Regions from separate parts of the Paenibacillus sp. FSL M8-0212 genome, predicted to be linked through region 3. Evidence: riboswitches for the same ligand, from Rfam matches in the RefSeq annotation. Region 3 holds a riboswitch; each other region holds the start of a gene.
The links. Region 3 has a riboswitch for S-adenosylmethionine ahead of MKX68_RS16755 (methionine ABC transporter ATP-binding protein). Riboswitches for the same ligand answer to the same signal wherever they lie in the genome.
Positions count from the first base shown of each region.

Region 1: another riboswitch for S-adenosylmethionine. It lies ahead of metA (homoserine O-acetyltransferase MetA); the one in region 3 lies ahead of MKX68_RS16755 (methionine ABC transporter ATP-binding protein).
Region 2: another riboswitch for S-adenosylmethionine. It lies ahead of mmuP (S-methylmethionine permease); the one in region 3 lies ahead of MKX68_RS16755 (methionine ABC transporter ATP-binding protein).

Region 1 covers NZ_JBBORP010000001.1:467,095-477,392, forward strand. The annotation lists gene MKX68_RS02015 (YitT family protein) at 114-1,019, shown strand; gene MKX68_RS02020 (zinc-binding alcohol dehydrogenase family protein) at 1,104-2,117, opposite strand; gene MKX68_RS02025 (aldo/keto reductase) at 2,114-3,091, opposite strand; gene mqnC (cyclic dehypoxanthinyl futalosine synthase) at 3,323-4,459, opposite strand; gene MKX68_RS02035 (trans-sulfuration enzyme family protein) at 4,701-5,873, opposite strand; gene MKX68_RS02040 (PLP-dependent transferase) at 5,870-7,057, opposite strand; gene metA (homoserine O-acetyltransferase MetA) at 7,082-7,999, opposite strand; SAM riboswitch class I at 8,236-8,359, opposite strand; gene corA (magnesium/cobalt transporter CorA) at 8,811-9,746, shown strand; gene MKX68_RS02055 (HRDC domain-containing protein) at 9,818-10,298, opposite strand, start outside.
Region 2 covers NZ_JBBORP010000001.1:3,429,670-3,439,967, reverse strand. The annotation lists gene MKX68_RS15135 (ABC transporter ATP-binding protein) at 1-217, shown strand, start outside; gene MKX68_RS15130 (ABC transporter permease) at 220-2,622, shown strand; gene MKX68_RS15125 (hypothetical protein) at 2,765-2,998, shown strand; gene MKX68_RS15120 (hypothetical protein) at 3,271-4,236, shown strand; gene MKX68_RS15115 (outer membrane protein assembly factor BamB family protein) at 4,270-5,421, shown strand; gene mmuM (homocysteine S-methyltransferase) at 5,581-6,648, opposite strand; gene mmuP (S-methylmethionine permease) at 6,626-8,038, opposite strand; SAM riboswitch class I at 8,131-8,232, opposite strand; gene MKX68_RS15100 (Ger(x)C family spore germination protein) at 8,303-9,505, opposite strand; gene MKX68_RS15095 (GerAB/ArcD/ProY family transporter) at 9,502-10,298, opposite strand, start outside.
Region 3 covers NZ_JBBORP010000001.1:3,779,209-3,789,506, forward strand. The annotation lists gene MKX68_RS16720 (Cof-type HAD-IIB family hydrolase) at 1-655, shown strand, start outside; gene MKX68_RS16725 (DUF456 domain-containing protein) at 710-1,150, shown strand; gene MKX68_RS16730 (putative polysaccharide biosynthesis protein) at 1,212-2,840, shown strand; gene MKX68_RS16735 (DUF2515 family protein) at 3,041-4,327, opposite strand; gene MKX68_RS16740 (thioredoxin family protein) at 4,470-4,814, shown strand; gene MKX68_RS16745 (COX15/CtaA family protein) at 5,304-6,242, shown strand; gene MKX68_RS16750 (Cthe_2314 family HEPN domain-containing protein) at 6,442-7,158, shown strand; SAM riboswitch class I at 7,295-7,436, shown strand; gene MKX68_RS16755 (methionine ABC transporter ATP-binding protein) at 7,563-8,597, shown strand; gene MKX68_RS16760 (methionine ABC transporter permease) at 8,598-9,257, shown strand; gene MKX68_RS16765 (MetQ/NlpA family ABC transporter substrate-binding protein) at 9,332-10,171, shown strand.

The DNA of each region.
Region 1 (10,298 bases), 3.3 Mb from region 3:
TCCCTATGTCTGTACAGAACAGACATACTAACGTACTTCGCGGCTCTTACGCCGATCTTTCTGTGACTAACCCAGGGAGAATGGCACGAAAGCCGCACTAAGGAGGATGACCTATGAAAGCACCTCTGATATCGGCTAATCCGGTGCCAAACACCGCCAAGACCAGGATATCGTCTACCCGCCGCTGGTTAAACCTGTTTCTCGTTATTGCGGGCGGAATTCTGGCCTCCGTGGGACTTGAATTGTTCTTACACCCCAATAAGATTATTATTGGAGGCATTACAGGCATTTCCTCACTCTTCGCCCACTGGACCGAAATGAGGATTGGATTGTTCCTATTTTTATTCAATGTTCCGTTTATATTTCTGTCTTACAAGATTGTGCAGAAGAAATTTGTACTGGTTACTGTTCTAGGTCTGGTTGTCTTTTCGATCGGTGCCATTGTGCTTCATCCCATGCCGCCACTTGTAGAGCATCCGCTGGCTGCCGCCATGTTTGGCGGATTATGCCTCGGACTCGGAATTGGGCTCGTCGTGCGGTATGGCGGGACACTGGATACGCTGGAAATCGGTGATCCGTCTTCCCGCCCACCTGAACGTGTATTTAGCGGAAAACGGATGCTTATCGAAAAAATAATCATGCTGCTTAACTTGTTGATACTGACAGCTGCTGGTGTTGTCTTTGGCTGGGACCAAGCGATGTATTCCGTAATCGCCTATCTTATTGCTTATGAAATGGTGTACATTGCGTTCAGGGGCTTCTCTTCCAAACGCAAAGTATGCATTTTGACTACACAAAGCTCTCAAGTTGAAAAAGCTGTACGCAAACGGCTACGCCGTGAACCTGGAATTCTGGAAGCCACTTCTGACTCAACACAACTCGCGATGGCGGAAGGATGGATCAGGCAAATCCCGGGTGCACTTTATTATGAGGTACATGTGCTGGAGATGATCTGGTTGAAGTCCATTGTGCGTCACATTGATCCACATGCGGGTATTGTAACGAATCCGGAAAAATAAAAAAACGCTCTCTTCCCCTATGGATGGACAGTATTGTCCAACAAGGTCAGAGAGCGTTTTTTCTGTTATTATAATTAATTGATATTATAGTTCAACGATAGCTTTGACTACATGTGAATCTGGCAATAACCATTGATCTATTGCAGTAGGTAACTCATCAAATTCCACGCGGTGTGTGATATACCCATCCATGCTTAATTTCTTTTGACGCAAGGTCGACAGGACTTGTTCAAAGTCTTCACGGGTTGCGTTTCGACTACCCAGGATGCTCATCTCCCGCTTGTGAAATTCGGGGTCATGAAAGGTAATATCCGCTTTCACCAGTCCCACGAAAATAAGTTGACCACTATGCGCCACATATTGAATGGCCTCATTCATGGAATTCACATTACCTGTTGCATCGAAGACAGCTGTAGCATAGTCGCCTCCCGTAATTTCAGCCACTTGTTGTACAGTATGTTCATTGGCCTGTACCAGGTCATCCGCTCCAGCCCAAGTCCGACTAAGCTCCAGCCTGTCCAGATTACGATCAACGGCAATAACACGCGCCCCCGCCTGTTTGGCAAATGCCATCACACCGAGTCCAATGGGACCAGCTCCAATCACAACCACATGCTCACCAGGTTTAATTCCCGCTCTTCTGACGGCATGGGCTCCAATGCTTAATGGCTCTACCATTGCCGTCTCATCCAGTGTCAAACCCTCTGCTGAGAGCAGGTGTGAGACAGGCACGCTGATTCTTTCTCTCATGCCTCCGTCTACGTGCACACCCATGACTTGCATGGACACACAACAATTGGTCTTTCCACTGCGACATGCAATACATTGACCGCAATGCAGATACGGAATAATACTTACCTGATCCCCTGGCTGTAGTCCTGCATCGTTCGGACCGATCTCTTCAATAACAGCAGCCAGTTCATGACCGAGTACGCGAGGGTAGGTAAAGAATGGCTGATTGCCTTTGTACGCATGCAGATCCGTTCCACAGATCCCAATCCGCCGAATGGCAACCAACGCCTCTCCTTCTGCTCGTTCCGGCTGAGGCAGGTCCTGGAGCTTCAATTGATCTATTTCTTCACATACAATGGCTCTCATCGTTGTTCCCCCTTGGATGCTTCTGCTGTCGTGTTGCTTGGCTTCGTATTATATTCAGGTCGTCCGCTTGACCACGTCTCGTTATGCAATGGAGCCAGAATGCGCAGCACTTCATCCAGCAGGCTCTGATCCATCGGTTCCTCTATCCAGGCTGCATTATTGAGGATATTTCGCTGGCTGGCACTGCTCACCAGTGTTGTCGGAATCCGTTCATTCGATGTGGAGAATTGCACGGCCAGCTTGGCAATGTCACTGCCTTGTTCTGCACAGAAGCGGGCAGCCTTCAGGCAGAGCTGTTTCACCCGATCATCTGCCGGATGCCAGGCAGGAGCCCCTCGGGTACTCAACAAGCCCATAGAAAGAGGCGAAGCATTGACGAGGCCAATTTCTTTTTTTTCCAACAGGGGCAATAACGATAATAATGAGGTATCATTCAATGAATAATGACAATACGAGATGATCGCATCCGCATCGATCTGTGGCAGAACCTTCTCGAACAAAGGCAAGGGCAATCCACAAATGCCCGCATGTCGTATAACTCCCTGCTCTTTCAGACGCAGCAACGTTGGAAAAGCTTCTTCGATAATGATCTCTGCTGGCACAAATTCAATATCATGCAGGAACAGAATGTCGATATATTCTGTATGCAATCGATCCAGACTCTCTTGCACGCTATCCAGAATCCGCTGACGTGAAAAATCAAACTCATTTTCCCCATACCGTCCGGCTTTGGATGATAACATATATGAACTACGCGGCAAGCTGCGGATGGCTTCACCCAACACGGTCTCCGCTTTTGTCAGCCCGTAGTAAGGCGAAACGTCTATGTAATTCATCCCTGCATCTACGGCCGCATGTACAGTGCGAATCCCTTCGTCCCGGTCAATGTCACGAAATACAGAACCGAGTGAGGATGCTCCAAAGCTCAATACAGGTACGTCCAGTTCCGTCTTGCCAAGTATTCTTCTCTTCATCGGTTTAACCCCCTCCAGCGTGTCTGACTACACAAGTTCCCTTTCATTGTAACAGTTCAATTTCAATATAAAATATCGCCAATTGCGTAACATGTACTGTTTGATGACCTCGAACCGCAGAAAGAAATCAAAAAGCCCGCCGTCTCTCCAAACGGAGTAGTCAGCGGGCTTGGCTTCATAAATACTTATCTAACGATCAGCATTTATGGGAGTAGTATTAAATAAACAGGATTAGTTCTGCATTACGAAATCTTCATGCACGGCATTCTCTTCGTCGAACATACGAACGATGTCATATCTAGTGTTACGTTGTGCCGGGATATAACCGGACTCCCGAATCAAACGCAGAATGGATTCAATGTTAACTTTATATGTTGCACCAGCAGCAGATACAACGTTCTCTTCAATCATCGTGCTACCAAAGTCATTACAGCCAAATTCAAGCGACTTCTTACCGATCTCCGGACCCATGGTTACCCAAGAGGATTGAATGTTCTTGATATTATCAAGCACCAGTCGGCTGATGGCTACAGTCTTCAAGTACTCTTCCGGAGTCTGACGCTCCAGCTTAAGGTTGGTATTGTCTGGCTGGAAGGTCCAAGGAATGAATGCCAGGAAACCTTCGGAGTCATACTTGTTCGCAATACATTCGTCTTGAGCTTCACGTACACGGAGCAAGTGTAATGCACGCTCTTCCATCGATTCACCAAGGCCGATAACCATCGTTGCTGTGGTGTTCATGCCGATACGGTGTGCAGTTTGCATAACGTCCATCCAATCCCGCCATGAACCTTTCAAGCGGCTGATTTTCCGACGTGTGCGGTCATCCAGAATTTCAGCGCCGCCGCCAGGTAAGGAATCCAGTCCAGCTTCGTGAATGGCACGAACAACCTCTTCCAATGTAAGGCCGTCGGACACTTCAACCATTTTCATAATCTCCGCTGGGGAGAATGAGTGCATCGTGATGTTTGGGAAACGCTCTTTGATGGCTTTCAACAGGTCTGTATAATAGCTGAAAGGCAAGTTTGGATTCGTTCCACCTTGCATCAAAATTTCGGTACCATTCACATCTTCCGTTTCCTGAATCTTCTGGAAAATAACTTCGTCCGGAAGCACATAACCTTCATCCGAACCAGGTCTGCGGTAGAAAGCACAAAAACGGCAGTATACATCACACACGTTTGTGTAGTTGACGTTACGCCCAATTACAAATGTTCTGTATGGTTCAGGGTGCATGCGTTTCATAATGACATTAGCAGCTGCCCCGATTTTGTCCACTTCATTCGATTCAAATAGCTCAATCGTGTCTTCCAAGTCCAAACGTTCGCCCCGAAGGGCTTTATCTAAGATACGGTCTACCGTACTCATCGTAAAAAAGCCTCCCTCATGAAGAGAAATTATATAACGATCCGTCCCAACTTGTTCAAGAGAAGCAAGTTCTGGTGGCAACATCGTATTTCTGTACTCCACATATCGTAACACAGGTTACATGTGAAAAAAAGCACCTTATGTACAGGTGCTTTAAAAATAAGTAAAAATTTTTACATATGGAATGGAATTTATTCGAGATTAAGTGATACGCATCGGCGTATTCGGGTATCCACTTTTGTTAGGATTCCTGAAGTGCTTGTTCCAAATCTACAATCAGATCTTCGATATCTTCCAGACCTACGGAGAAGCGCAGCAACCCATCTGTAATGCCACGGTCACGGCGAACCTCAGCCGGCATTGCCGCATGAGACATCATCGCTGGGTAGGACAGAATACTCTCCACAGCTCCCAAGCTTACAGCAACTATGGGTAGCTTCACCCGGTTAAGAACTGCTTTTGCGCGATCACCTGAACCTACGTCGAAAGAAACTACAGCTCCATATCCTGTGGACTGACGCTCATGTGCCTCACGGCCCGGATGATCCTCCAGTCCAGGATAAAAGACAGCGGTAATATCACTGCGCTCATTAAGCCATGCCGCCAGTTTGGCTGTGCTCCGTTCACTATGGGCCATACGAGCCCCCAAGGTTTTCATCCCGCGCATCAGAAGCCAGGACTCTTGTGCCCCGAGTACAGTTCCAAGTCCATTTTGCAACTGTTTCAGTTGTACGCCAAGTGATTCCGTGCGAGCAACCGCTAACCCTGCCAGTACATCACTGTGACCTCCGAGAAACTTCGTAGCACTATGTACGACGATGTCCACACCAAGCTCAATTGGACGCTGATAGTACGGTGTCATAAAGGTGTTATCCAGAATCGTGATCAGGTCATGTTCCTTCGACCAGTCAGTTACAGCAGCGATATCCGTAATTCGCAGTGTAGGGTTCGACGGTGTTTCCATATAAACTGCCTTGGTGTTTGGCTTGAGTGCCGCTTTTACTTCATCTATATTGGTCATGTCTACAAAGGTTGTCTCGATCTGCATACGGCTTAATATGGAAGTAAGCAAACGATACGTACCTCCATATACGTCTTCCGTTACAATCATGTGATCCCCTGCGGAGAACATCATGAACACGCTTGATATCGCAGCCATCCCGGAAGAATAGGCAAAGCCTCGTGCCCCGCCCTCCAGCAATGTGATGTAATCTTCCAAAGCCTGACGTGTCGGATTACCCGAACGACTGTAATCATGTTGAGGCGGATTGAAGATATCAAAATGATGGAAGGTTGATGCTTGGTAGATCGGTACACTGGAGGCTCCAGTTGTTTTGTCAATTTCATCTCCAAAATGGAGCAATTTGGTATCAAACTTCAACTCGGAATTGGGCTTGTTATTGGACTCACTCATGAGTGCACGCCTCCTTCCACTTCCTGTTGTGCAGCTGTCAGAGCATTGCCGAGATCTGCAATCAAATCATCCGCATGTTCAATGCCTACAGAGAACCGGAGCAAACGGTCATCCACACCTACGGCTTCACGAATTTCAAGCGGAATATCCGCATGCGTTTGTACCGCTGGGTAGGTCATGAGTGATTCCACTCCACCGAGACTTTCGGCAAAAGCGATCAGTTTGATATGACGCAGCAATGGTTCAACATAACGTGCATCCTTCACTTTGAAAGAAAAGATACCTGTGTTACCGGTGGATTGTTTATTCTGTATTTCATACCCCGGATGATCGGATAGACCTGGATGATATACTTCAACCACCGCTGGGTGCTCAAGCAAGTATTTGGCAATAGTAAGTGCATTGTGCTCATGACGCTCCATGCGAAGAGCCAGCGTTTTCATACCTTTCATCAACTGGTAGGAGTCACTTGGAGATAATACCGCTCCAATGGAATTATGCAGGAATGCCATCTCAGCAGATAACGCCTCACCTTTGGTAATAATTAGTCCGGCGAGCACATCATTGTGTCCGCCCAGATATTTGGTAGCGCTATGAATGATAATATCGGCACCCAGTTCAATCGGACGTTGGAAAAATGGAGTCAACAACGTGTTGTCAACAATGGTCAACAGGTTGTAACTTTTCGCCCAGGAAGCAACAGCTTCCACATCGGTGATCATCATCAGTGGATTGGTTGGTGTCTCAATAAATACAGCTTTGGTATTCGGTTGACGAACCTTCTCCAGTGCTGCCAGGTCATTCGTGTCCACATAACTTGCAGTTACGCCGAAACGGGACAAGATGCGTTCAAGCAGACGATAGGTTCCACCATACAGATCCAGCGATACAATCAGATGATCCCCTTGACCAAACATGGCAAAAATCGTTTGCAGCGCGGCCATTCCCGAGCTACAGGCAAACCCTGCATCACCGGACTCCAGCGCTGCGGCGGCTTCTTCCAATACTTTACGGGTTGGATTAGTCGTACGAATATAATCAAACCCCGTGCTTTGTCCAAGCTTCGGGTGGCGAAACGCAGTGGATTGATAGATCGGAAAGTTAATGGCGCCTGTTACCGGTTCATTGATGGACCCAATTTGTGCTAAGCGGCTTTCGATTTTCAACTTGTTGTTGTCTTCCATTGCTGCATCCTCCTGTAATCTCGATTAGATTTGCGGGCCAATATCGTAAGGTGTTTCTTGATACACATAGTAATTGAGCCAGTTAGAGAATAATAAGTTGGCATGAGCGCGCCAAGTAGCCGGTGGCACACGGGAAGGATCGTCATTCGGATAATAATGTCTAGGCAATGCGATATCCAACCCTTTGGCTGTATCCCGGTCATACTCCCACTTTAATGAGAACGGGTCATACTCGGCATGTCCTGTGGCAAAAATCTGTTTGCCGTCTTTGGTAGCAACCAGGAAGATCCCCGCTTCCTCGGATTCAGCCAAAATCTCTAAATTCTCATTCTTTTCAATATCTTCGCGTCTCACTTCCGTATGACGGGAATGTGGAACGTTGAATACTTCATCGAATCCACGCAACAACGGAACATGTGGTTTATTGATGGTATGCGGGAAAACGCCAAAACACTTTTTATCCAGTGCAACCTTAGGTACGTCAAAATGATGGTATAAACCTGCCTGGGAAGCCCAACATATGTGGAGGGTTGAAGTCACATTGGTTTTGGTCCATTCGAAGATTTCCTGGATTTCATTCCAATAGTTCACGTCTTCGAAATCCATCTGTTCCACCGGGGCACCCGTAATGATCATTCCATCGAAACGACGGTGCTCAATCTCATCAAAGGTTTTATAGAACAGATCCAAATACTCCTGAGACGTATTCTTCGACGTATGGGATTTGGGATGTACGAGAACAACATCCACCTGAATAGGCGTGTTTCCCACCAGACGAAGCAATTGTGTTTCGGTCGTTTCCTTTGTGGGCATCAGGTTTAATATAGCGATACGGAGTGGACGAATATCCTGCTGATATGCAGAAGTTTCATCCATGACGAAGATATTCTCTCCTTCAAGTACTTCTTTTGCTGGTAGAGTATCGGGTATTTTGATTGGCATGGTAAGTCTAACTCCTCCTTGTGCATAGATAGATGCAGCCACCTCTGGCTTGATGTCTTCACATCAATACAGTTATAGTCTGCCTTGAGCTTGTAAAAACATTGAATTGCTCTTTCATCCAACGTTACAAACAACCTCAAGTTCCCTTAGCGAAAATCACTGCTGAGAAGTCGGGGCATATGACAAAGACCTTCCTCGGATTTCGAGAAAGGTCATATGTAAATAGATATGCGCCTCTCTCATCTCTCAGTTACAACAGTGCCACTTGACACTTAGTCGCTGCAAGAATTAGCACCGTGCGGTATACCGCCGGTTGCCGGGTTTCATCGGGCCAGTCCCTCCACCTACTCTTGATAAGATTTCGCTGTATTAGATTGTAATTTAATATGGTTCACCGTCTACTTTATTACATTAATGCCCTCACGTCAAGTTGCAGTTCTCCGTCTGCTGTCCAGATCGGAACCGTTCATCATCCGTTGTCATACACTGCCTCAGGGCGCGAAATAGACACATTTTTGCGCTTGAAAGCACCTTGTACCAGCGGTATACTAAACAAGGTGTTATAAACCCTTATGTGAGAGGTGACATATTAAATGGATGGCGACCCGAGGCCTGACTGGCAGCCGAATTCCGACAAACTGCATAGAGAATTGACATCAGCATGCCGGCAGCGGGACGTGACTTCCGTTTGATTATATAGTGAACGCAGCCCTGATCTCCAGGCTCCGCTGCCGACCGGCTGATTTGTTCTTTTTGCGCCCATAATGATAATATCCGCCAAGTTGGCGGGTGCAGAAGGAGTAGATTAACGATGAAAATCCGGTTGGTAAACAACGGTGTATTTATTCCGGTGGACGACATTCAGCAGGCGCTGACTCCACCAGCGGAAGGATTTTACTGGATTGATGCAGACGTAGACGATTTGGCTGTACTTCAGCCGCTGTTCTTGATGCATGATCTGGCTGTGGAAGACTGTCTTAGTGACGAAGAACAACGTCCGAAGATTGAAATTTATGAGAACCATTATTTTATTGTGATTAATAGCATCCGTTTCGATGATGAAGAGATATTTCTACGTGCGGTGAACTTATTCCTCGGCAGACATTTCATTATTAGTGTTACAAAGCAAAAGGTCAGCGAATTGCGCACACTGAAACCAATCCTGTGGGAACAGGAAATCAGTACACCGGATCGTCTGTTGTATTTGCTGGTTGACTTGATTGTTGATAATTATTTCACCGTAGGTGACCGAATTGAAGCACGGATCGAGAAGCTTGAGGAAGACATTTTGATGCACACCAAAAAGTCACATCTGAATGAAATCATCGGGCTGCGCAGTGAGATTCTGTGGCTGAAGAAAGTGCTCGGACCTCAGAAAGAGGTCATTAACACCCTGAACAAAAAAGATCTGCGTCTCATCGATGATCAACTGCAAAAGTATTTCAGTGACATCTATGAGAATGCTGTAAAAATATCAGAAACCTTTGAGACTTATCGCGACCTGATGGGCAACTTGCGAGAAGCCTACCAATCCAGTATTGCGAACCGGGCGAATGAGATCATGCGTGTATTTACCGCCATTACCACGGTCTTCATGCCGCTGACGGTCATTACCGGTATATACGGCATGAACTTTACGAATATGCCAGAGCTTAACTGGAAATACAGCTATTTTGTTGTGATTGGTCTGATGGTTACACTGGGCCTGAGCATGTTCTTCATTTTCCGCAAGAAAGACTGGGTATGAACCCGTATGAAATAACAAAGACGAAGCGCTCCTCTTGGAGAAACGCCTCGTCTTTTTTTCATTTCTAATCATTAACCAACTTGCTTCTCTGTCTCTGCGTGCCGACGAAAGCGGATTCGAATCATGCGCAGTCTTTCATAGACCTGCTCCAGACTCCCTCCATCGGGTTTCTCTCCTCCATACACCTTATGTAATACTGGCTTCAGGAACGTATCTCCCAGCTCCTCATACGCACTCCATACGGCCTCTTGTTCGTTCTCTGGCATCACTGCCAGCTCCACATCAAGAAGACAATCGGTGTCATAACCTTCATGATCCAGTGCCTCTAACAGCTCAACCAACTCGCGTCGGGATAATCCGGATCGATTAACAATCTCCTCTAACGTATACCCTTCCTTCATGCCTTCAAGCACCTGCTTGCGTGTGGTGAACTTATCAAGTTCCTGCTTGTACTTCTGCTCTCTCTGTTTGTATAACCAACTCTCATACTCTACTTCCTTCAGCGCCGTGTATACCCAGTCCAGCGGGAATGTCGTTGAACGTTCCAACCCG
Region 2 (10,298 bases), 350 kb from region 3:
CGGCACAGCTGTTCTTGATATCCTTACGGCTATCCATCGGAAAGGACAGTCTGTTGTCATGGTGACGCATGATATCAAGGCCGCCTGTCGGGCAGATCGCCTGATCTACATTTTGGACGGCAAGATTGGCGGAATCCTTGAGTTTGACACCTATGACGAACATCAAATTCAAGATCGTGAAGCGATCATCTTCGCTTTGGTTACGGGGAAGGAATAACGATGGCGGTCATGTTTAAACTTAGCTTGTCGTATCTGAGTAGGAACAAAATACAAAATGCGTTGATTGCGCTGCTTATTTTGCTGTCTACCCTACTGGTATCCACATCTGTCATCATTCTGGCCAATACGGGTAACCAGTTCAAGGAAATGCATAGTCGGACCAACGGGTCCCATCAGATCTTGACGTTCGACAAAGGACTGAATGATCCCCAAACTGTGCATGGCTGGTGGGCTGCCCAGAACGGTGTTCAAGTCTCACCTTTGCTTACTTACCGCATCTTGTCGGGCATCACTTTTGGCGGCACTGACATCCCTAACCTTTATCTGTACATGATGAATACCCCGCCTCCTCCGTGGAGTGTAGATGAACTTGTATTTGCAAGTGGTACACAGCATTCGGCTCCTGAACAAGGAAGCGTATGGATCCCAACTTCCATGGCGAATGGCTATAACATCGCTGTCGGTGATACCATTCAATTCAAAACTGGATCTACCACACTTGACCTCGCAGTCTCAGCTATTGTTGTGGATGTTCCTTATGGGGCACCGTTCACCAATACGGCAAGAATTTGGATGAACAGTACGGATTACCAAAATGATCTTAGTACGCTTGCAGGAAAAGATATTCACATGATGGGCATCCATTTTGATGATTACAGTACGAACTCCAGCTACTGGGATCGTTATACAAGCGAGACGGGTGCCCCATTCTTGGAAACCAAAATGGAATTTGAAAGTATCTCATCCTTTTATCTGATCATCAATCAGATCGTAGGGTTCATTATGATATTCTTAGGGGCCGTCATGATGATTATTGCCCTCATTACGATTGGCTTCACCATATCCGATGCCATTCTGGCCAACTACAAAACGATAGGTATCCTTAAATCGCTGGGACTCACTTCCCGGGGCACCATTGGTACCTACGTCATTCAATATACCCTGCTGTCCATCATCGCCGTTCTTCCCGGGCTAGTACTGAGCGTATTCGTCTCCAAATTCATCATCAACATCTCCGTATCGTCCCTGCGAACTGGCCAGGGTGATCTTCCAATTGAGGGCATTGGAGCTGCTATTGTTGTGGGGCTGCTGTTACTCGTCTTGGTTATTGCATTTGTCGTGTTATACGCCAGAAAAGCTCGCACGATCGAGCCTGTTCAGGCCATTCGGTACGGTATGTCGGAGAGCGACAATGTACGCATGGCGCGACGAATGAATTCACCGCTCGCAAACCGGGCCTTGTTTGGACGATTGCCCGTCTCTTTTGTAATCGGCATACGCAATCTGATCAAAAACAGCAAAAGCTCGGTTCTGATGTTATTGCTAACAACGTTGGCTGCTTCCGTACTTGTCCTCGGGTATGTTGTACTGACCAGCATTACCGGAATCTATCAGACGGCGGCCAAATGGGGGTATGACAATGCTAACATTGCCGCAGTCGTTGTAAACAAAACTACGTTTCCGAGAGCAGAGCTGCAGAACGTATTGGAAGAAGACCCTCGCATCAAAAATGTGGGCTGGCAAGGAAACATCACCGGAGTTATCCTTCCAGATGATTCAACCGACGTGGTCAGCCAGTCTACCAGTCTTTATCTAAGAGTACTGGATGGAAGCTATCAAGATCTTGGTTTTGAGACGTTGAGAGGAAACAATCCGGAACTCGAAAATGAAATTTCAATCGGGGTTAGTGTTGCCAAGATGTTAAACAAGGATATGGGAGATCTCATTGATCTCTACATTGAAGGAGAGAAGCGCACGTTCATGATTTCGGGCATCTATCAGGCCATCTCCGACTTGTCGGTATCCGGAAGAATCACAGCTCAAGCGGTTCGAAGCGTGAATCCGGATTACGGAGATGTAAATGTCGCGTTTATCAATGTCAACGATCCTTCACAGGCAGGAGCCATTGCTAACCAATTGAATGAGCGGTTCAAAGACTCTGCTTCCATCGTCACGCAAAAAACGCTGCTGGATTCTGTTTATGCAGAAGCTGCAAGCATTCTTGTGTACCCCATGGCTCTCATTGGTCTGCTGTTCATTTTGGTTACATTTATCATTATCTTCAGCACCTGCCGGATCAGTATTCGCAAAGAGAGCAAGACGTATGGCATTTATAAGTCGATTGGAATGACATCTAGCAGTATTCGGTCTTCTATTACACTGGGAGTCGTATTGTTATCCCTGATCGGTTCGATGTTTGGCGTTATTGCTGGCGTGTACCTTCTTCCGTTGTTGCTTGAAAAAGTACTCTCGGGATACGGTATTGTTCAAATCCCATTGGTTCTGAATTGGTGGGGAATTATACTTTTCTCTTCTCTGAGTATCCTTGCAGCAGCTTTTGGCTCCTGGAGATCATCCAAGGTGATTCGTCAGGCATCCCCGCGCATTCTTGTTATTGAATAACATGCAGCAGCAGACAGACATTAAAACACATGACAATATATTTCAACAAAACTCTAAATCCGACACAGAAATAGTCCTATATACCTAGCAATGATAGATATGATAGACTTAATGGCATACTATGGTAAAGGAGTTAATTTCTTTGTACAACAAAAATAAAACGAGTAAATTGTTGAAGTGGATAGCTTGGATTAGCATCATTCTATCCATTATTGCCGGCATCCTCGTTGGGCAAAATGAGTTCAGTGGCTTTCAATGGTCTTTGACTCTTCCAGTTATGATGAACGGCATTGTAGCAGGACTATTGTTACTAGGTGTTGCGGAGATTATACGGTTGGTGCAGGATATTAAAAATGAAACGGTAGGTCCAGATTAAGTTTGACCTCGATTTTTGTTAAGGAGTTGTTTATTTTGAAATGGTTATGTATTCGATTTTGTTTGTTGATCAGCATCCTGAGTCTAGGATTGTTGTCAGTAGACAAACCTTCAGCGTCGGCTAAAGCCAAGACCGTGCCACAACTTGAATGGGTCAAGCAGGTCGATTCTGGCCAATGGGGGGATGGATTCACTCCGCATTACTTCAGACTGGATTCGTCCGGCAACCTAAACATTCTGGTGAGAAAGGTTGTGAATGAGGACCTCATATATGTGGAGAACATTAGTGGTGAAACCGGGGACATCCGATGGTCCAAGCCAGAATCTGATTATGGTTCAACAAGTGATGGTTACATGTATACTTTCAAACCTGCTGAAACTGATGACTATGAAAATAGATTAGATGATATTATTACAGTCTCGGATCTGACAACTGGTAAACCGATATGGTCTTCAATAAACCCTTACTTTCGTGAAGGTCAGTCCTCAGATTTCGCCAAAAACGGAACAGTTTATTCTTTCACTTATCACAAAAACAAATATGTAACTCTTTATTATTATGATGAACAGGGACATCGAAGCAAAAAGCTTGTTCTCCCCTATATGCAATATTACACAATAGAAGGCAATTTTATTTTAGGTCAACCGGGCAACAAAAGTCCGTATACTCATGTTTTTAATCTTTCTACAGGTAAGAAGCTAACGGTGCTGACCAATGAAACAACCTTGCCCTACGGGAATAGGGTTACGGACGATGGAACCCTAATAACCCGGAAGTTTATCAATAACCGTGAACTTGAGTTGAGGGCATACTCGCCTACAGGAAATTTGAAATGGAAGTATGATTTTTCTTTTAAAAAGGGGCCTCCCGAGATATTTATCATCCATGATCGTGTGCTGTATCTGGAACAAACCGCAGGCAATATCATGCTTATGAATTCCGATGGAAAATTCATTACAGGGGTCAATGAAAATCCCTTCTACATGCAAGGTGAGCCAAATAGCTCTCTGAAAATGGCCATCGATTTACAGAGTTTTATGTACATCCAATACACGGAACAGGGAATAGAACTCGTGATTAGAGATTCAAATAATCTGAGAGAACTCTATCGGGTGTCGCAGAACGATTGGAAAGATGTAAGGTTTAATCGAGATGAACTGTTCCTCAACAAGCAAAATGAACTATTTTTCATACCTTCCGACGGGCAAACGATAAGAAAGTATCAGTTACTTCCATAATCCAGAGAACATTACATAAGGAGTCTACCAATCATGAGTTTAAAACGAATCAACTATTGGCTTATAGCCAGCCTATGCATCTTCCTTGCGATCCCATCCGAGCCAGCTCTGGCTAAAGATCTGCTGCAATTCCAATGGGGGTATGATATTACCAACGGCGGACAGAGTGCAACAAGCTCATATTCAATGAAAAGTGTTACGGACGCCATGGGGAATGAAAGTCTGCTCGTAACTAAAGCAGGCAAGAATAATGATTATTATATCGACAGTGTGGATGCCAAAACAGGGGAGCTACTTTGGTCGATTCCAACGGACAACGAGTACACGCTATCCGATGATGGATATATGTTTATTTTCCACGATAATCAAGTCAATGCCAAGCATATAGCTACGGGCCAGATCCGTTGGACAGCTTCTCTGCCCGGACCGCCAGAAGATTGGAGACTATACTCGGCAGAGTCAGCCATTCCAGGCGAAAATGGAAGTCTGTATGTGATTTCAGTCTCCCATGATAATAAAAGCAGTACACTCTACTATTACGATGCTAATGGAAATTTAAGTCGAAAGTTCAAGGTTCCATATATAATGCAACAGATTCATGGTGATGTGATTGTCGGCAGTACATTTGGCGATCATCCCAATTTTCACTTGATTAGCCTGACCAGCGGACAAAAAATTAAAACGATTACTGGTGGTAAAGGTTACAATGGGATTAAGAGTCTATCTGACGGCACATTCCTATATTATAATATCTACAAAAAAACAATAACGCTTAAAGGCTATAACAGCACGGGGCAGCTAAAGTGGACAAAACAACTTCCTTATAAGGAATATTCAACAGAGCTTTTTGCATTGAAAGGTCGTTTTATATTTGTGGATTATAAAAATAAGCGAATCAAGCTATATTCATCTTCAGGTAAATTAATTGCTGAGAAGGCATATCTGCCAGTATCATATCCAAATATGGCTTTGGATGGCACAAGTTTGATGTTTAAATCTGAAAAGAATGACGAAGATGAACTAGAACTAATTATTATGGACACAAGCAACCTGAACGTTTTGTACACTTACAAAAATGGCGAATTTGATCTTAATGATGAACGTCTATTTCTCAATAACACAACGGGTCTGTACATCCTAAGCGACGAAGGTCGTACCTTAGTTAGCACTCAGTTAATTAAATAGCATAATTAGAAGCATCAGAAGAGGAATGTCCTCATGTTGATGTTAACAACGCTAAATCACACTGAAAAAGCCCTCACCAATCCAGTAATGGGTCGTGAGGGCTTCTTTATATTTGGTTGTATCTCTAGCTTTTCAGTGTACAACTCTATTTCAAGTCTTTTAACTCCGCCACTTCTTCGCAAGTTCGCCAATCTGATGTGGCGTAGTGCGGCAACAGCCGCCAATAATCTGCGCGCCCGCAGCAACCCACTGCTCCGATGCGTCCCTCATACTACCACAGGTCCCCTGTCCGCTCCACGTCTTCGTTGCTGCATCATACGTCTCTCCCGAGTTCGGATACACAATAACAGGTTTGTCGCTAGCACTACTGAGAATACCCACTGCTTCCGTCACCACTTCCATCGGAGCACAGTTCAGGCCAATCGCCGCAATCTGCGGCTCGGAGCCAAACGTCTGTGCACATACCTCAAGCGGTGTGCCCTCGCTGATGCTTGTCCCGTCTTTTAAAGAGAAAGATAGCCAGGCATACGCATAAGGAAACTCTTTCAGTACATCAACCAGCACCTGTGCTTCCTGCAAGGAAGGAATCGTCTCAAACGCCAAAATGTCAGCCCCCGCTTCAATCAGCGCCGCCATACGCGGACGGTGAAATGCAGCAAGTGTCTCATCCGACACGCCGTAATGTCCCACATACTCTGAACCATCCGCCAGATAGGCGCCGTAAGGCCCAACGGACCCAGCAATAATTGGACGTGGACGGAGATTGTCTTCTTCGCGATCCACTGTAAGATCTACTATATGCTCATCATTTTCCACGGTCTCGGAACGTATCGAAGGAACTTCTACAAGCTGACCTGTCGAGCTTTCTCTCCCTACTAAACCACTCTGCACTTCTGCCCACACGTCATCTCTCGCCTGCGCTGCCAGTTCGACCGTCTTGCGAATCAGCTCCAGTGCTGCCTGTTCATCGATCCCTCTCTTGCGGAAACCATCCACCGTCGCCTGATAGCTGGATGTAATCGCACAGTCGGCTCCTGCTCGAAAATAATCTGCATGGACCTGAACGATAACATCTGGATTCTCGAGCAATACACGAGCTGACCACAGTGGATCATCCAGATCACAGCCATGCTGTTCGAGTTCCGTGGCCAGCGCTCCATCCAGAATCATGACCGGATGTTTACGCAGGATCTGTTCTATGGGATTAGTCTGTTGTGCTTGAGTCATGTACTTGTCCTCTTTTCTTATTCACACGTTCTGTCAGATAATAAGCAGCGTAACATACTGCAATAAATGGAACCCCACAATACAGCGCAATCCGCTGTGTCGGGTCAAAGGCAATACCTATGCATGAAGCCAGGCATAAAATAAATGAAACAATCGGTACCACCGGATACAGCGGTGTGCGATAAACCAGATCTTTGACCGCATGTCCTTCCCGGATATACTGTCTGCGGAACATGTATTGGGAGGCACTGATGCTCATCCATACCGCAACGACAGCCAGACCTGAAATGGAAACCAGTGTAATATACACGGTACCTGGCGCAATGATGCTGGACAGCAAGGCCAGTGCACCACCGACCATACTGATCAGAAGTGCATTCAGCGGTACCCCGCTTTTGGTCAATTTGGCAAACCACGGAGAGATCGTTTTTTTGTCAGCCAAAGACCAGAGCATCCGTGAAGATGCATATAGGCCTGAATTGGCAGCAGAGAGAATCGCCGTCAGAATAACAAAGTTCATAATGTCTGCTGCATAGGGTACACCCACCCGCTCCATTACCGCTACAAACGGACTTTCCAGTACACTGGCATCCGACATGGGCAGCAAGGCCGACAAGATAATAATCGTTCCGATGAAGAAAATAACCAAACGCCACAGCGTTGTATGAATAGCTTTTGGTATCGTCTTTTCCGGATTCTCCGTCTCACCGGCGGCAATGCCGATTAACTCGGTGCCTGAGAAGGCAAAGTTTACAGCAAGCATGGTCATCAATATCGCTGTAGCCCCATGAGGGAACCACCCGGATGCGGTAATATTTGATAGAAATGGAGCCGGTTCAGAATCCGCCATGGGAATGATACCAAACATGGCTGCGCCACCGATAATAATGAAGATTACAATAGTAACTACCTTCACAGATGAGAACCAGAACTCGGATTCCGCAAATAATTTCACCGTTAAAGCATTGAACAAAAAGATCATCAGTGCAAAGAGCGCGCTCCATATCCATACGTTTACCGATGGGAACCAGCGCTGCATCAGCAATCCGGCGGCTGTGAATTCGGAGCCAAGCGCAACAGTCCAGGTTAACCAGTATAACCAAGCCACCGTGTAACCTGTTGCCGGTCCGATATATTTGGCTGCATAACTATGAAATGCTCCCGTCTCTGGCATATGAACAGACAGTTCACCAAGACAGAGCATCACCAGATATACAACGATGGCTCCGATCAGATAGGACAGAATGGTTCCCAGTGGTCCCGCCTGCTGAATGGTGTAACCTGAGCTGAGGAATAATCCCGTTCCAATGACTCCTCCGAGAGAGAGCATGACCACATGCCGTGCCTGCATTTTTCGCTGAAAATGCCCTTTGTCGTTGTTGTTCTCCATACCTGCTGCTCCCCTACTTCTTCATCCAGAAAAAACAAAAAAGACCCACTCTTCCTAAAGAGTGCGCCGTTACTGACAAATAAAAACAAACGCTCCTATCTATCAGGCTTTCACCCGCTGGAATTAGCACAGTATCCTTCAGATCTGTTGCTGAGGTTTCTAAGGGCCAGTCCCTCCACCTCTCTGGATAAGAAAATGATTTTTTATAAATATAGCGATTGATCATGAATGTGTCAACATTTAAATAGTAAATGGCACACCTCGCTATTCCGTAGAAGACCCCGGATTGATGATGGAGGTCTTTACCTCATACGTAATGGGTATAGTAGCAAAGATTTCATCCCAGTTCCCTTTAACCTTCTTCCACGTTTTTGGATATTTAATACGAATGCTATCGCGGAAACCAGCAACATCGACTTTGTAGGTATGTTGGAGCTTGTATAGTAACTGTTTGATCTGTTGCTCGACCAGTTCAGCAAAATCGTTTTCCATTTCTTTCAGATATGCACCCTTTTCCTCTTCTTCCGGTGCCCGCCAATCCTCCATTAGCCATCCTTCAGACTCTGCCTTCACATGGAACGAGATATCATCGCCATTAACCTTCGGAATGATTTTGATTTTCTTCTTCTTGATTTCATAGAGTACCGTGAAACCCTCCTTACTATATGTTTTTATGACACCACCTTGTTTTTTAGGCATAAGCCAGGACAGAGCTTCCAAATCAGTTTGGCTGAGTTCCCCCAGAAATTTGGTTGTATTTGCAGCAAATATGCTGCCCCCGGAGAACTTGTCCTCTCCATTGGCATTCAGCACATTTTGAAGCAGAAAACTGGACCCGGACTGCATCTGTGCATCCAGTTTTGCCAGCGAAACGGGTTCCAGAATCTTGTTGGAAATGTATGCATTGTTCGTAATGCCTGTAAGGTAAAATGCAGGAATACGGGAAGGATCATCTGAGGTAAGCACATCAACCGCCCGCTGGTGACTAATCAGTACAAGACAGTTCGGTCGAATATCGTTATCCCGGAGTACAAAATCGAGCAATTGAATCAGTCCATACTTTTTGGCAATATCCTTGGAGATCACAATAACCTTCAGATGATGTCCAATGAGTGGACGATCTCGCCGCAAAGCAAACTGACGAAAAATTTGCAGCATGGAATCTCCCGTAAGCTGCTCATTGGAATAAGACTCTTTGCCAGAAGAGGGTGAACCAGATTGCTGACTTTTTTGACTGCTAGAATTCCCAGGGGCAATCTGAACGGTTGCTGTGACATTGTTTTGTTTGGGATAATGCCCACCCTGCGCTGAAATCTTCTTCTCGAAATCGGTCTCTTTTCCAACGTCAATCCCGAGACCTACATACAAGCTTAGATCTTCTATCTCGCGGCTGCTCCAGCAACCTGATATTATACACAGGATGAACACAGCACAAGTTACTCTTAAGCACAGGCGGAATGAAATCATGCGTGTTTGCCTCCTTTTTTGCGAATTATGCTGATAAGCAACAATACCAGAGGTAATATAGCGAACAAAACTACAGATACGTTACCTAGCATATCGCCCAGTGCAAAAGTTTCAAACACTGTTTTAGGCATCATTGCCGTCAGATAAATGAATGGAAGCAGGGCATACATAATCCAGCGTATCTTCTTTGCCCGAAACAAGTCCCGGATTCCTACGGAAGCACAGTAATGGGTAATGGCAAATGTCGAGAAAATCTGCATAATCCAGATCACCAGCAATAACGATTCGAAACGTTCAAATATCAGTCCCTGTATCTCAAAACTTCGTACCAGATCCAGTGTTGGCCATGTTCTGGTCTTAATTCCATCCAAGGACAAACTGCCTACGACCATTACAACAGTGATCAGATATACCATTGTAGAGATAGTTAACCCCCATGTCATCGCCTTGTTGCTTTTCTTCGGATCTTGCATATATGCAGTGATGACCAGCATAACTTCGTAACCGGTATACGACAGTAGCGATGGTTTCAGCCCTTTGAGTACAGGCATGATGCCCTCACCCAATACGGGTCTGAGGTTACTAATTTCGAAGAGCTGATTACTGAGCAATATCTCCATAACAAATATAATCAAGGTGATCGGCAGGATGATCTCAAACACGCGAATAATGACACCAAGCCCACCGGAGATCATATAGATGCCTATCCACATAAATACCATTACAATAGCCCATGTAGGCGTGCGCTCAAGCAGATACATCCCCGTGACATCGGCCATGACTCTAATTTCGA
Region 3 (10,298 bases):
ACAGATTGCCATTCGTCGGGGTGTACATGTGTGCCTTTCTACGGGAAGAGCGGTATTCCACGCGATGCCTTATGCGGTCCAGCTTGGACTGGAGACACCGATGGTTACCGTTAACGGCAGTGAGGTCTGGAAAGCCCCGCATGATCTGCATATGCGTCATCTGATGGACCCGGCATTGATTCGCCAGATGCAGGAGATTGGTGAGAAATATAACAGCTGGTACTGGGCATACTCCGTGGAAGAACTATTCAATCGTGACCGCTGGACGGACAATATTGAAGGTCTGGAATGGTTGAAATTCGGCTTCAATACGGAAGTGGATGAAGTTCGTCACCAGATCATGATGGAACTGCAACAAATGGGTGGTCTGCAAATGACCAACTCCTCACCCGTTAATATTGAGATCAACCCTGCTGGCGTATCCAAAGCCAGTGGTGTAGCCGAAGTCTGCAAGCTACTGGGTATCGAGATGTCCGAAGTTGTTGCTGTCGGAGACAGTTTGAATGATCTGGCTGTCATTGAGGCCGTGGGTCTGGGTGTGGCTATGGGTAATGCGCAAGAGCAGGTGAAGGAAGCGGCTGATCTGATCGTAGCGAGTAACAATGAAGACGGCATCGTCGAAGTGATCCGTGAACATATTTTGAAGGGGGAGTAACCTTTGCTCGCAACCGTTGCCTGGATTTTAATTGTACTGCTGTTTGCAGTGGGGATGGCTGGAACGGTATATCCCATACTGCCTGGTGCTGTAGCGATTTTCTTTGCATTTCTGGTCTACGGCTGGTTCTTCAGCTTTGATCCGTTTGGCGTGTGGTTCTGGATCATCCAGATTCTGATTGTTGTCGTGTTGTTCGTGGCTGATTATGTCGTCAGCGCTTGGGGCGTGAAGAAGTTCGGTGGCTCCAAGTTATCGACCACGCTGAGTACCATTGGTGTTATTATTGGGCCATTTGTCATTCCGGCATTCGGACTGGTGCTGGGACCATTTATCGGTGCTTTTATCGGGGAACTGATCGGAGGGTCTTCACCTTCCAAAGCTTCGAAAGTTGGTTTTGGTTCCGTGGTGGGACTATTTACGAGCACTGTGATGAAAATTATTTTGCAAATCGTCATGATTGTTCTCTTTATTATCTGGGTGGTAAGATTCGCCTAAACGTTCAGGATTAGCTTCAACGGGATGCACGTCCGGTGTGGAGGAAAGAAGGGGAATTCGTTTGTCTAAGAAAGAAACATTCATTAGGGGTACGCTCATTCTGGCGGCCGCTGCGCTGATCGCAAGAGTACTCGGATTGGTTCAACGGGTGCCGCTGGAGCATATTCTCGGAGATGTTGGTAACGCATCGTTTACGATCTCCAATACGGTATATTTAATGCTGTTAACTGTAGCAACGGCGGGCATACCGAGCACACTTAGTAAAATGGTATCGGAACGTTATGCGCTCGGACGCGCGAGTGAAGCTCAACAGATCTACCGTGCAGCCCTGATCTTTGCCGCTGTCGCCGGGGTAGTCATGTCTGCTTTATTGTGGTTCGCTGCACCTTATTATGCCACGTATGTCTCTAAAGTACCGGCATCGGTCAGCGCCATTCGCGCCTTGGCTCCTGCCTTGCTGCTGTTCCCGGCCATCGCGATGATGCGTGGATATTTCCAGGGACGCGGCAACATGACAGCAGGTGGTATTTCACAGATTGTGGAACAGTTCGCCCGTGTAGGTACAGCCATTATCGTGGCTTATGTCATGCTGCAATGGAATTATGATGACCAGACGATTGCTGCGGGTGCCTCATTTGGTGGGGTATTAGGAAGTGTTGGTGCCTTCGGTGTCATGCTGTACTTCACCTTGAAGTTGCGTCGTAGCGACCGTGCGGCCCAATTGAATTACGAGCGTGCAGAGCAGTTACCGATGCGAGGTATCTACAGTGATATCTTCAAGCTGTCTATTCCAATTGTGCTGTCTTCACTTGCGGTTCCAGCCATTAACTTCATCGATTCATCCCTTGTGGTACCACTGCTTAGTGGCCAGATCGGACTCGAAGAAGCGACAGGTGTACTTGCGATCCTGGGTGCAAAAGCCCAAAGTATTGCGGGTATTCCTCCGATTCTGGCTATCGCTTTGAGTCAATCGTTGGTGCCTGTCATATCGGCAGCATTTGCCCGCAAGGATGAAGCGCATCTGAAGAGTCAGGTTACACTTGCGTTGCGCATTTCGATTCTGACAGGTATGCCGATTGTCATTGCACTTTGTGCGGCAGCATATTCGGTTAACGGATTGCTGTTTACCAATCTGGATGGAACGCCGATCATTGCCTTGTTAACATTCGGTACCATTTTCCAGATTACGATGATGACCACCAACTCCATTTTGCTTGGGGTAGGTAAACCGCGGATTACGATGGTCAGTGTGGCAGCAGGTGTTGTGATCAAACTGATCGCAAGTCTGATTCTGGCGCCGATCTTTGGCATTTACGGTATCATTATTGCAACGGCCCTTTGTTTCCTGGTTATCACATACCTGAATCTGCGGGTCCTTCGCAAAATCGTTGATTTCTCCATCATGGGAGATCGTTGGAAAGGGTTTATCATTACGGTCTTGCTTGCAGCAGGTGTAGGATTTGCAACGAACTGGATTGGGAATACGATCTTTGGACTGTTCCTGCCAGCGCGTGTATCTTTCTTGTTTACCTGCCTTGTGGTTGGTGTGCTTGTTGTGGTGGTGTATCTGGTTCTCATGGTTGTGCTGCGTGTACTGCGCAAGGACGAGCTGGGCAGTTACCCCCGTATTCTGCAAAAAATTCTTCGTCCACTTATGCGTCTTCAACGTGGAGCTGGGCAAAGAGGTTAAAAATGCAAGGAGCATCATTCAAGCATTAATATTTTGTGAAAATAGGATACAAGCTCTGTCTGCTGTTAAGCGGACAGGGCTTTTTGTTTAGCTAAGGCGAGCTGAGCGACTGAACTCGACATTAGCCCAGCAAGCGAGGATTAGCGATACATCGGGGTATCATATCATCCGTCTTTGTCTGCTCTATATGATTTTTAGCATTAGTGTGTGATGGCTTTGGCATCATGAGCCAGTGCTGTTTTCAGCATGCCATACCGGTGTTCGTGACTCATCTCAAACAGCCATGGCCGACGCGGTGCCGTCAGATAACCGAGACAATCCCGAGTCTGAAGCCAGTCCTGTCTGGTGATCGGTTCATAAGGCGTGTCCCCCCATACGGAGAGCAGTTCCGGACTATATAATCGTTGCCCTTCTGGAAGCCATTCCTCATCAAGCAGCGCCTGAGCGTATAATGTGTGATCACCCGCCTCGTCTTCACGATTGGTAAACAGACCAGGCCAATATTCGGCACGCGAGCCACGATGGGGAACCGAACGTGCAAACTCCGACACTTGTGTGTGTACTTGCTCCACGCCAAACAACAGGGCATATAGCCCTTTGCCAAACATGATTCGCTCATCCAGCTTGCCAAAATGTTCAATGACGCGTCCTGCGAGTCCTGCTCCCCGTCCAAGAGGGAAGACGATATGATTCAGACCCGCCAAATTATGCAGATGGAATGCGGGTTTGGAGAGGACTTCTTTTTGAAAATAAGGATGCTGCACCACCCGGCTCTCGATATAGTTCTGCTCATTAATAATTAATGCCACACTAAGCAGTGAACTGCACCGTTCCAGCCAAAAGCGTTCCCAAAACGGCGTCATAAACGCCGAGACGTGAAAGTGCGACAAGAGATGGAAACAGCTTCGTCCGATCCGGCGACTGTTCATATACAGCAGAAGCTGTGGATAGGCATCCTGGAAAATGAGTGCATTGCATCGCTCCAGCAGTCGGTACATATGCTCGCGATCGCTTTGATCCTGTAGATTATGCATTAAATCACTCTGAAGATCTGTCATGTGATATCCGCCGTTGCGAGAGACCATATGGGCCAGCAGTGCCCAATGCAGTTCGGGATATTGCTCATAACATTCCAAGTAGGCTGCCGTGCGGGTGATATTACTCCGATTGTGCTCCTGAGTCAGTGTCTTAATCTCTTCCAGAATGATGCAATCTTCTTCGCAGACGAGTGCGCTTTGAACCTGGTCCGTGCGTGCAAAAGACTTGCCGCTGGCAGGTAAAAAACGCTCCACCTCAGACTGTAAGGCAGCTGCCGTATCTGTATCCCACTCGATGTCACGCAATGGGTGACGAAGCTGTGCAGAAGCTTGCCATGCAGCCTGTTTGCCACGCCAGATTTCCCGGGCAGCACCCGGAATGGAACGGACCATCTGCAGGAGGGACCCGTGATGTTGTTCGCTGGAAGAATCGGTTCTGGTGGAAGTCATGATGTGACATCCTTTCATGATGTTCTGGGTTTAAATTCACAGAGCATGTGGTTTATTCTAAGTATGCGCTGATTATTTGACTTCCACTCGCCAATTTGCTTCACTTAGGGTAAGACAAGGTACAGAAAGGGAGATGAACCGAATGGAACAGATTACTTCCAAACCGGCTTTTGATGTAGCCATCCAATCCCCACGTTTGACGATTGCCGTATTCAAGGCAGACTGGTGTGGAGACTGCAAATACATCGATCCGTTTATGCCTGAGGTTGAAGAGAAATATGCACGTGAACTGACTTTGATTGAGGTCGACGTGGATCAGGTTGGAACGGTTAGCGAAGAGCAGAATATACTTGGCATTCCAAGCTTTGTGGCGTATACAGATGGCCGCGAACTCGTACGGTATGTGAACAAGCTGCGCAAGTCGAGAGAAGAGATTGAGCAGTTCCTGAATCGCGCAGTCGAAGTGTACAACACGATCCATAAATAATGTTATATAAGTTCAACGAATGAATATTTACACAGACACTACGATGCCAGAATAACCTTCCGATCGCTGTTATCCCCAGATTTTTTTTAATCCCTTTTATAAAGGGGAAATCCGGGGATAAAGGCGAACACTTTGCTTCTTCAGGCTATTTCTGTCCTCTCCGTTATGGTGTAAATGTTTAATTGAGCTTATATAAAAGTATGACAGGTTCATGTTGTAAAAGGGTATACTTAAAAGAACGCCATTTCTCTTGAAATAGGGAAATGGCGTTTGTATGTTCGATACGTTCTAGGTAAGAAACGTTTCTGTACATAGTCCCAATGACCTGCGGGTCATTATTTCACCAGACGTTAACATTTTGTCACAAAGCGCGACGTCAATGAACATTTTATCCGGTATAATGAATTTAGTTGTGAAATAAGTGTCAAAGTACCGAAACAAGCGGAGAATATTCTTCGCCATCTTAAACCAACAGCGGGTGAGAAAAAATTGAAACACTTAACTTTGTTTAAATGGTTAACCGTATTAACCTGTCTTGTCATGTTTCTGGCCACTTTTGGTGGAGGCATCGTAACCAAAACGGAATCAGGCCTTGGCTGCGGAACGGAATGGCCTTTATGTAACGGAAAACTCGTTCCGGCACATACTGTGGCTTCACTCATTGAATATTCCCATCGCGCTGTGAGCGCACTGGCTGGATTGTTGTCCATTGCCTCGTTTGTTGCTTTTCTGCGGTTTGGCAAGTCACGCCGTGATCTGCAATTGTTTTCTTTCTTAACCTTGGTATTTGTTATCGTCCAGGGAATCATGGGGGCTTTTGCCGTTGTCTTCTCCCAATCTTCAGCAGTTATGGCACTGCATTTTGGTTTTGCACTGATTGCTTTTGCCAGTTCCCTAATGATGGCGCTGGGCATAAGGCAGGAGGCAAAAGATGGCGGATTGGAGCGCCTGAATAAATACCCTCGGGTTAGCAAAAAATTCAGGAATCTGGTCTGGTTTTCCACCATTTACACATATCTCGTGGTATACACGGGTGCATTTGTGAGTCACACGGATTCTGCCGGCGGATGTTCCGGATTCCCGCTCTGTAACGGGCAGATTATTCCTGAGCTTTCGGGTGGGGTAGCGGTTGCTTTTGCTCACCGTGCAGCAGCTGCATCGCTTGTGATTGTTATTGCAATTCTGGGTCACTTCGCTTACCGTAATCATCCGGACAACAAGGAGATGCGCACCCTTGGCGTAGTATCCGTTATTCTCATCCTGATGCAAGTCGTGATTGGTATTTTCATGATGGTGACAATGAACCGTCCGGAAGTATACATGTTCGTAGCTCTTGCTCATATGCTGGATATCGCCATATTGTTCGGGGTTTTAACCTATATGAGTTTCCTGGTGTACAAGCTACATCGTCCGGTTAATCGGTTCTAAGATATAGATTCATTTATTTTCTAAAAGGAATTGGGCTAAATATGAAAGTCCACCATCCAGTGATGTACATCATTGGACAGGTGGACTTTGTTTGATGTCAGGGGGATCAGGGCAACCTATGGCAAGCAGCAATTACACGGAATGGATGATGTGTTAACGGTGATTAAATCTTGTTGATTTGGAAAAGAGGAGGTTAGATATGCTGCGAACGTTGCTGGGGGAAAAACCGCGTATCAATGAAGGTAAATTAAAGGCAGCGATGGACGCAATGGCGCATACCCTTGAGCTATTTCAGCGCCAAATGCATGTGGACCATGATCCCACGCATGACTATCGGAAGCTGTATGTGTGGACTCAGGGACTCATCTCCTCACTGGATGAACTGGAGCAAAGCTGCTTTGCTGCTGCTCATTTTCGCAAAAAGGTTGTTGCAGGCTCAACGGATGATATGACGCCAGCTGAAAAGGCCGAGTATGCCCGGTATGTGTATTTTTACAAAGATGGCTTTATCCGCTGCTTTGCCATTCTGGATAAAGTCGGCACCGTCTTGAATGAAATATTCCAACTGAATACTTCAAATACCAAAGCGCATTTTTCTTATTTTACTGTGTTAAGACAGTTTGATTATGTGAGGGAGCATCATGATCTTGCATTGCGATTGATTCAGATCAAGGACTCTTATCGGGAGCCGATGAGCAAGCTGCGCAAACGTCGTAATATGGAAATTCACTACATGAACTCCGAAATGCACGATGACCTGTGGCAGTTACACCAGACCTTGCAAGGTAAAGTGAAGTTGGAGGATCTGAATCAGCATGTACAGGAAATGCGTCAGGGCGTGGATATGGTCTGTGAAACGTTAACAACCTCTTATAATTACATCAATAATATATGGAAAAGAAATAATTCCCTTTGACAAATCGGAATACTTGGAATATACTGAGTTTCAACTAGAATGTTACAGTGACAAAGAATGAATTGATATTTCAAAAGTTACGTTCACATTATAAAGCTTGAACTACATGAACTTATAAAATCCTACAACAACATATTTCTTATCGAGAGCGGCGGAGGGACAGGCCCGATGAAGCCCGGCAACCGATTTGTAACGACATGATAGATGTATCATTCGTTATAGATGTTAGGTGCTAATTCCTACAAAATGGTGCAAAGCACGATTTTGGCAGATGAGAAGGTATAATCTTTCACGTGAAGAGCCCTCTTTGTATCTGCAAAGGGCTCTTTTTTTGTACTTTAAGGGGAGTTTTCCTTTAGATCGGGTAAAGATACATGTAGGTGGTTGGAAAGGGGCAAGTGCGATTGATTGAATTAAAAGGTTTAACGAAAACGTACGGCAAAGGGAAAAGATCTACAACAGCGTTATCCGAGCTGAATTTGAGCATCCAAAAGGGTGAAATCTACGGCGTGATTGGCCATTCCGGAGCGGGCAAAAGTACATTGATTCGCTGTATTAATTTGTTGGAACGCCCTACGGAGGGTGAAGTATGGGTTGATGGGATCAACCTGACTGAACTGAGCAAAACCGAATTGCAGCAACAGAGACGCAAGATCGGGATGATTTTTCAACACTTTAATCTGTTATCCTCGGCAACGGTATATGACAATGTGGCGTTTCCATTAAAGCTTGTGAATACACCCAAAGATGCCATTGATCGCAAAGTGAAGGAAATGCTCAATCTGGTTGGTCTGGAGCACCATAGCAACAAATATCCAGCTCAATTATCGGGTGGACAGAAACAACGTGTAGGGATTGCGAGAGCACTTGCGAGTGATCCGAATGTACTTCTCTGTGATGAGGCTACTTCAGCACTTGATCCGCAGACGACAAATTCAATCCTGAAGTTATTGCTCGACATTAACGAAAAGTACAACCTTACGATTGTGCTGATTACACATGAGATGCATGTCATTCAGAACATTTGTGACAAAGTGGCTGTCATTCATCAAGGCGGCATTGTGGAGCAAGGACCTGTAACAGAAGTGTTCCTGAAGCCGCAGCATGCGATTACGCGGGACTTCATGATGCGTGACCATGAAGCTGGACTTGCTCTCGAAGAGACCGCTCTGGCGAATGCAGGCGTTGAATTGCAGGCAGGTGTTGCTTCCAAACTTGTGAAGATATCCTTTTTGGGTAACAAAACCTATGAAGCGATTTTGTCTAGAACGGTACGTAAGACAGGCGTGGATTTTGCCATCCTGCAAGGTACAATCTCAACGATCAAACAGGTTCCTTATGGACAGCTGACCGTTCGTTTCGAGGGCGATTCCATTGCGATTGATCGGACGATATCAGAATTAACCGCTGAGGGACTTGATGTGGAGGTGCTTCGTTAGATGGATTTTTCAACCGTACGTTGGGAAGAGGTTGGTAAAGCCTCCATTGAGACACTGCAAATTTTGGGTGTATCAGGCTTGTTCACCGTTATCTTAGGTTTACCACTCGGAGTTCTGCTGTTTATGACAGCCCGATCTGCTTCGATTAAGTCACGGACAGTATACTCTATACTATCCCTGATTGTTAATATTTTGCGCTCGGTACCATTTATCATATTAATTGTTGCTCTTATTCCATTCACTCGTATACTCGTCGGTACAGCTACAGGGGTTCTCGGCGTAATACCTCCTTTGGTTATTTCAGCAGCTCCTTATTTCGCTCGTTTGGTTGAGAACACGTTGCGTGAAGTCGATCGGGGTGTCATTGAGGCGGCGCAGGCGATGGGAGCATCAACCGGACAGATTGTAAGACGGGTGTTGTTGCCTGAAGCATTGCCTGGTCTGCTTGCGGGGATTACGATCACTATTGTTACGCTTGTCTCCTATACGGCGATGGCGGGCATGGTTGGTGGTGGAGGTCTGGGAACACTGGCAATTAACTATGGATACTTCCGTTATCAAAATGAAATCATGATCATATCCGTAGTGTCGATGATTATTCTAGTGCAAATTCTCCAGATGGCTGGAGATCGCTTGGTTACATTTTTCACCAGGAAATAACACATAGATAACATGATGGACATGCATTCGTGCGGACGCCACATGAAAAAATGATGAGAGAAGGGGTTTTACACATGAAAAAATGGTCTTTCGCTCTACTTAGCCTTATGCTGATTGCAGTTCTCGCAGCTTGCGGAAACAACAAGGATGCCGATAGCGGCGCAGACAATTCAGCAGGTGCACCACGCACAGTGGAATTGAAAGTTGGAGCTTCACCTACACCACATGCAGAGATTCTGGAAAGCATCAAGCCTGAACTGGAAGCACAAGGTATTCGTTTGCAAGTTGTTACGTTTAATGACTATGTACAACCCAACCAGCAACTTGCTGATAAAAAATTGGATGCAAACTTCTTTCAGCATCAGCCTTATCTGGACACAGAGAATAAAGAACGTGGATTCAACCTCGTTGCTGTAACACCTGTTCATGTTGAACCTTTTGGCGGATACTCCAAAAAAATTAAGTCTTTGGATGAATTGGCTGACGGCGCAAAAGTAGCAATTCCAAATGACCCATCCAATGGTGGACGTGCTCTGTTGTTGCTCGCGAAGGAAGGTATCATTACGCTGAAAGACAACACAAATATCACATCTACGATTCAAGATATCACAGCCAATCCGAAGAACCTGAATATCATCGAGCTTGATGCAGCCATGATGCCTCGTCAATTGGATGAAGCGGATCTGGTATTCATCAACGCCAACTATGCGCTTGAAGCAAACCTGAATCCAGCTAATGATGCTTTGTTGATTGAAGATCTGCAAGGTAACCCATACGCAAACATCCTCGTTTCCCGTGAGGACAATAAGGATTCAGATGCAATTCAGAAACTGGCTGCTGCATTGCACTCTGAAGAAGTAAAAACATTCATCAAAGAGCGTTATAAAGGTGCAGTTGAACCTGCAACTGAATAATTCACGATATATAAGTATGATACGATGTGAAGTTTGTAATAAATAAAGAAATAAGCCGTATATCTCTCAAGAAGAGATGTACGGCTTATTTTATGTTTCCTGAGTCTGTGCTGAGGTGGGGATCAAC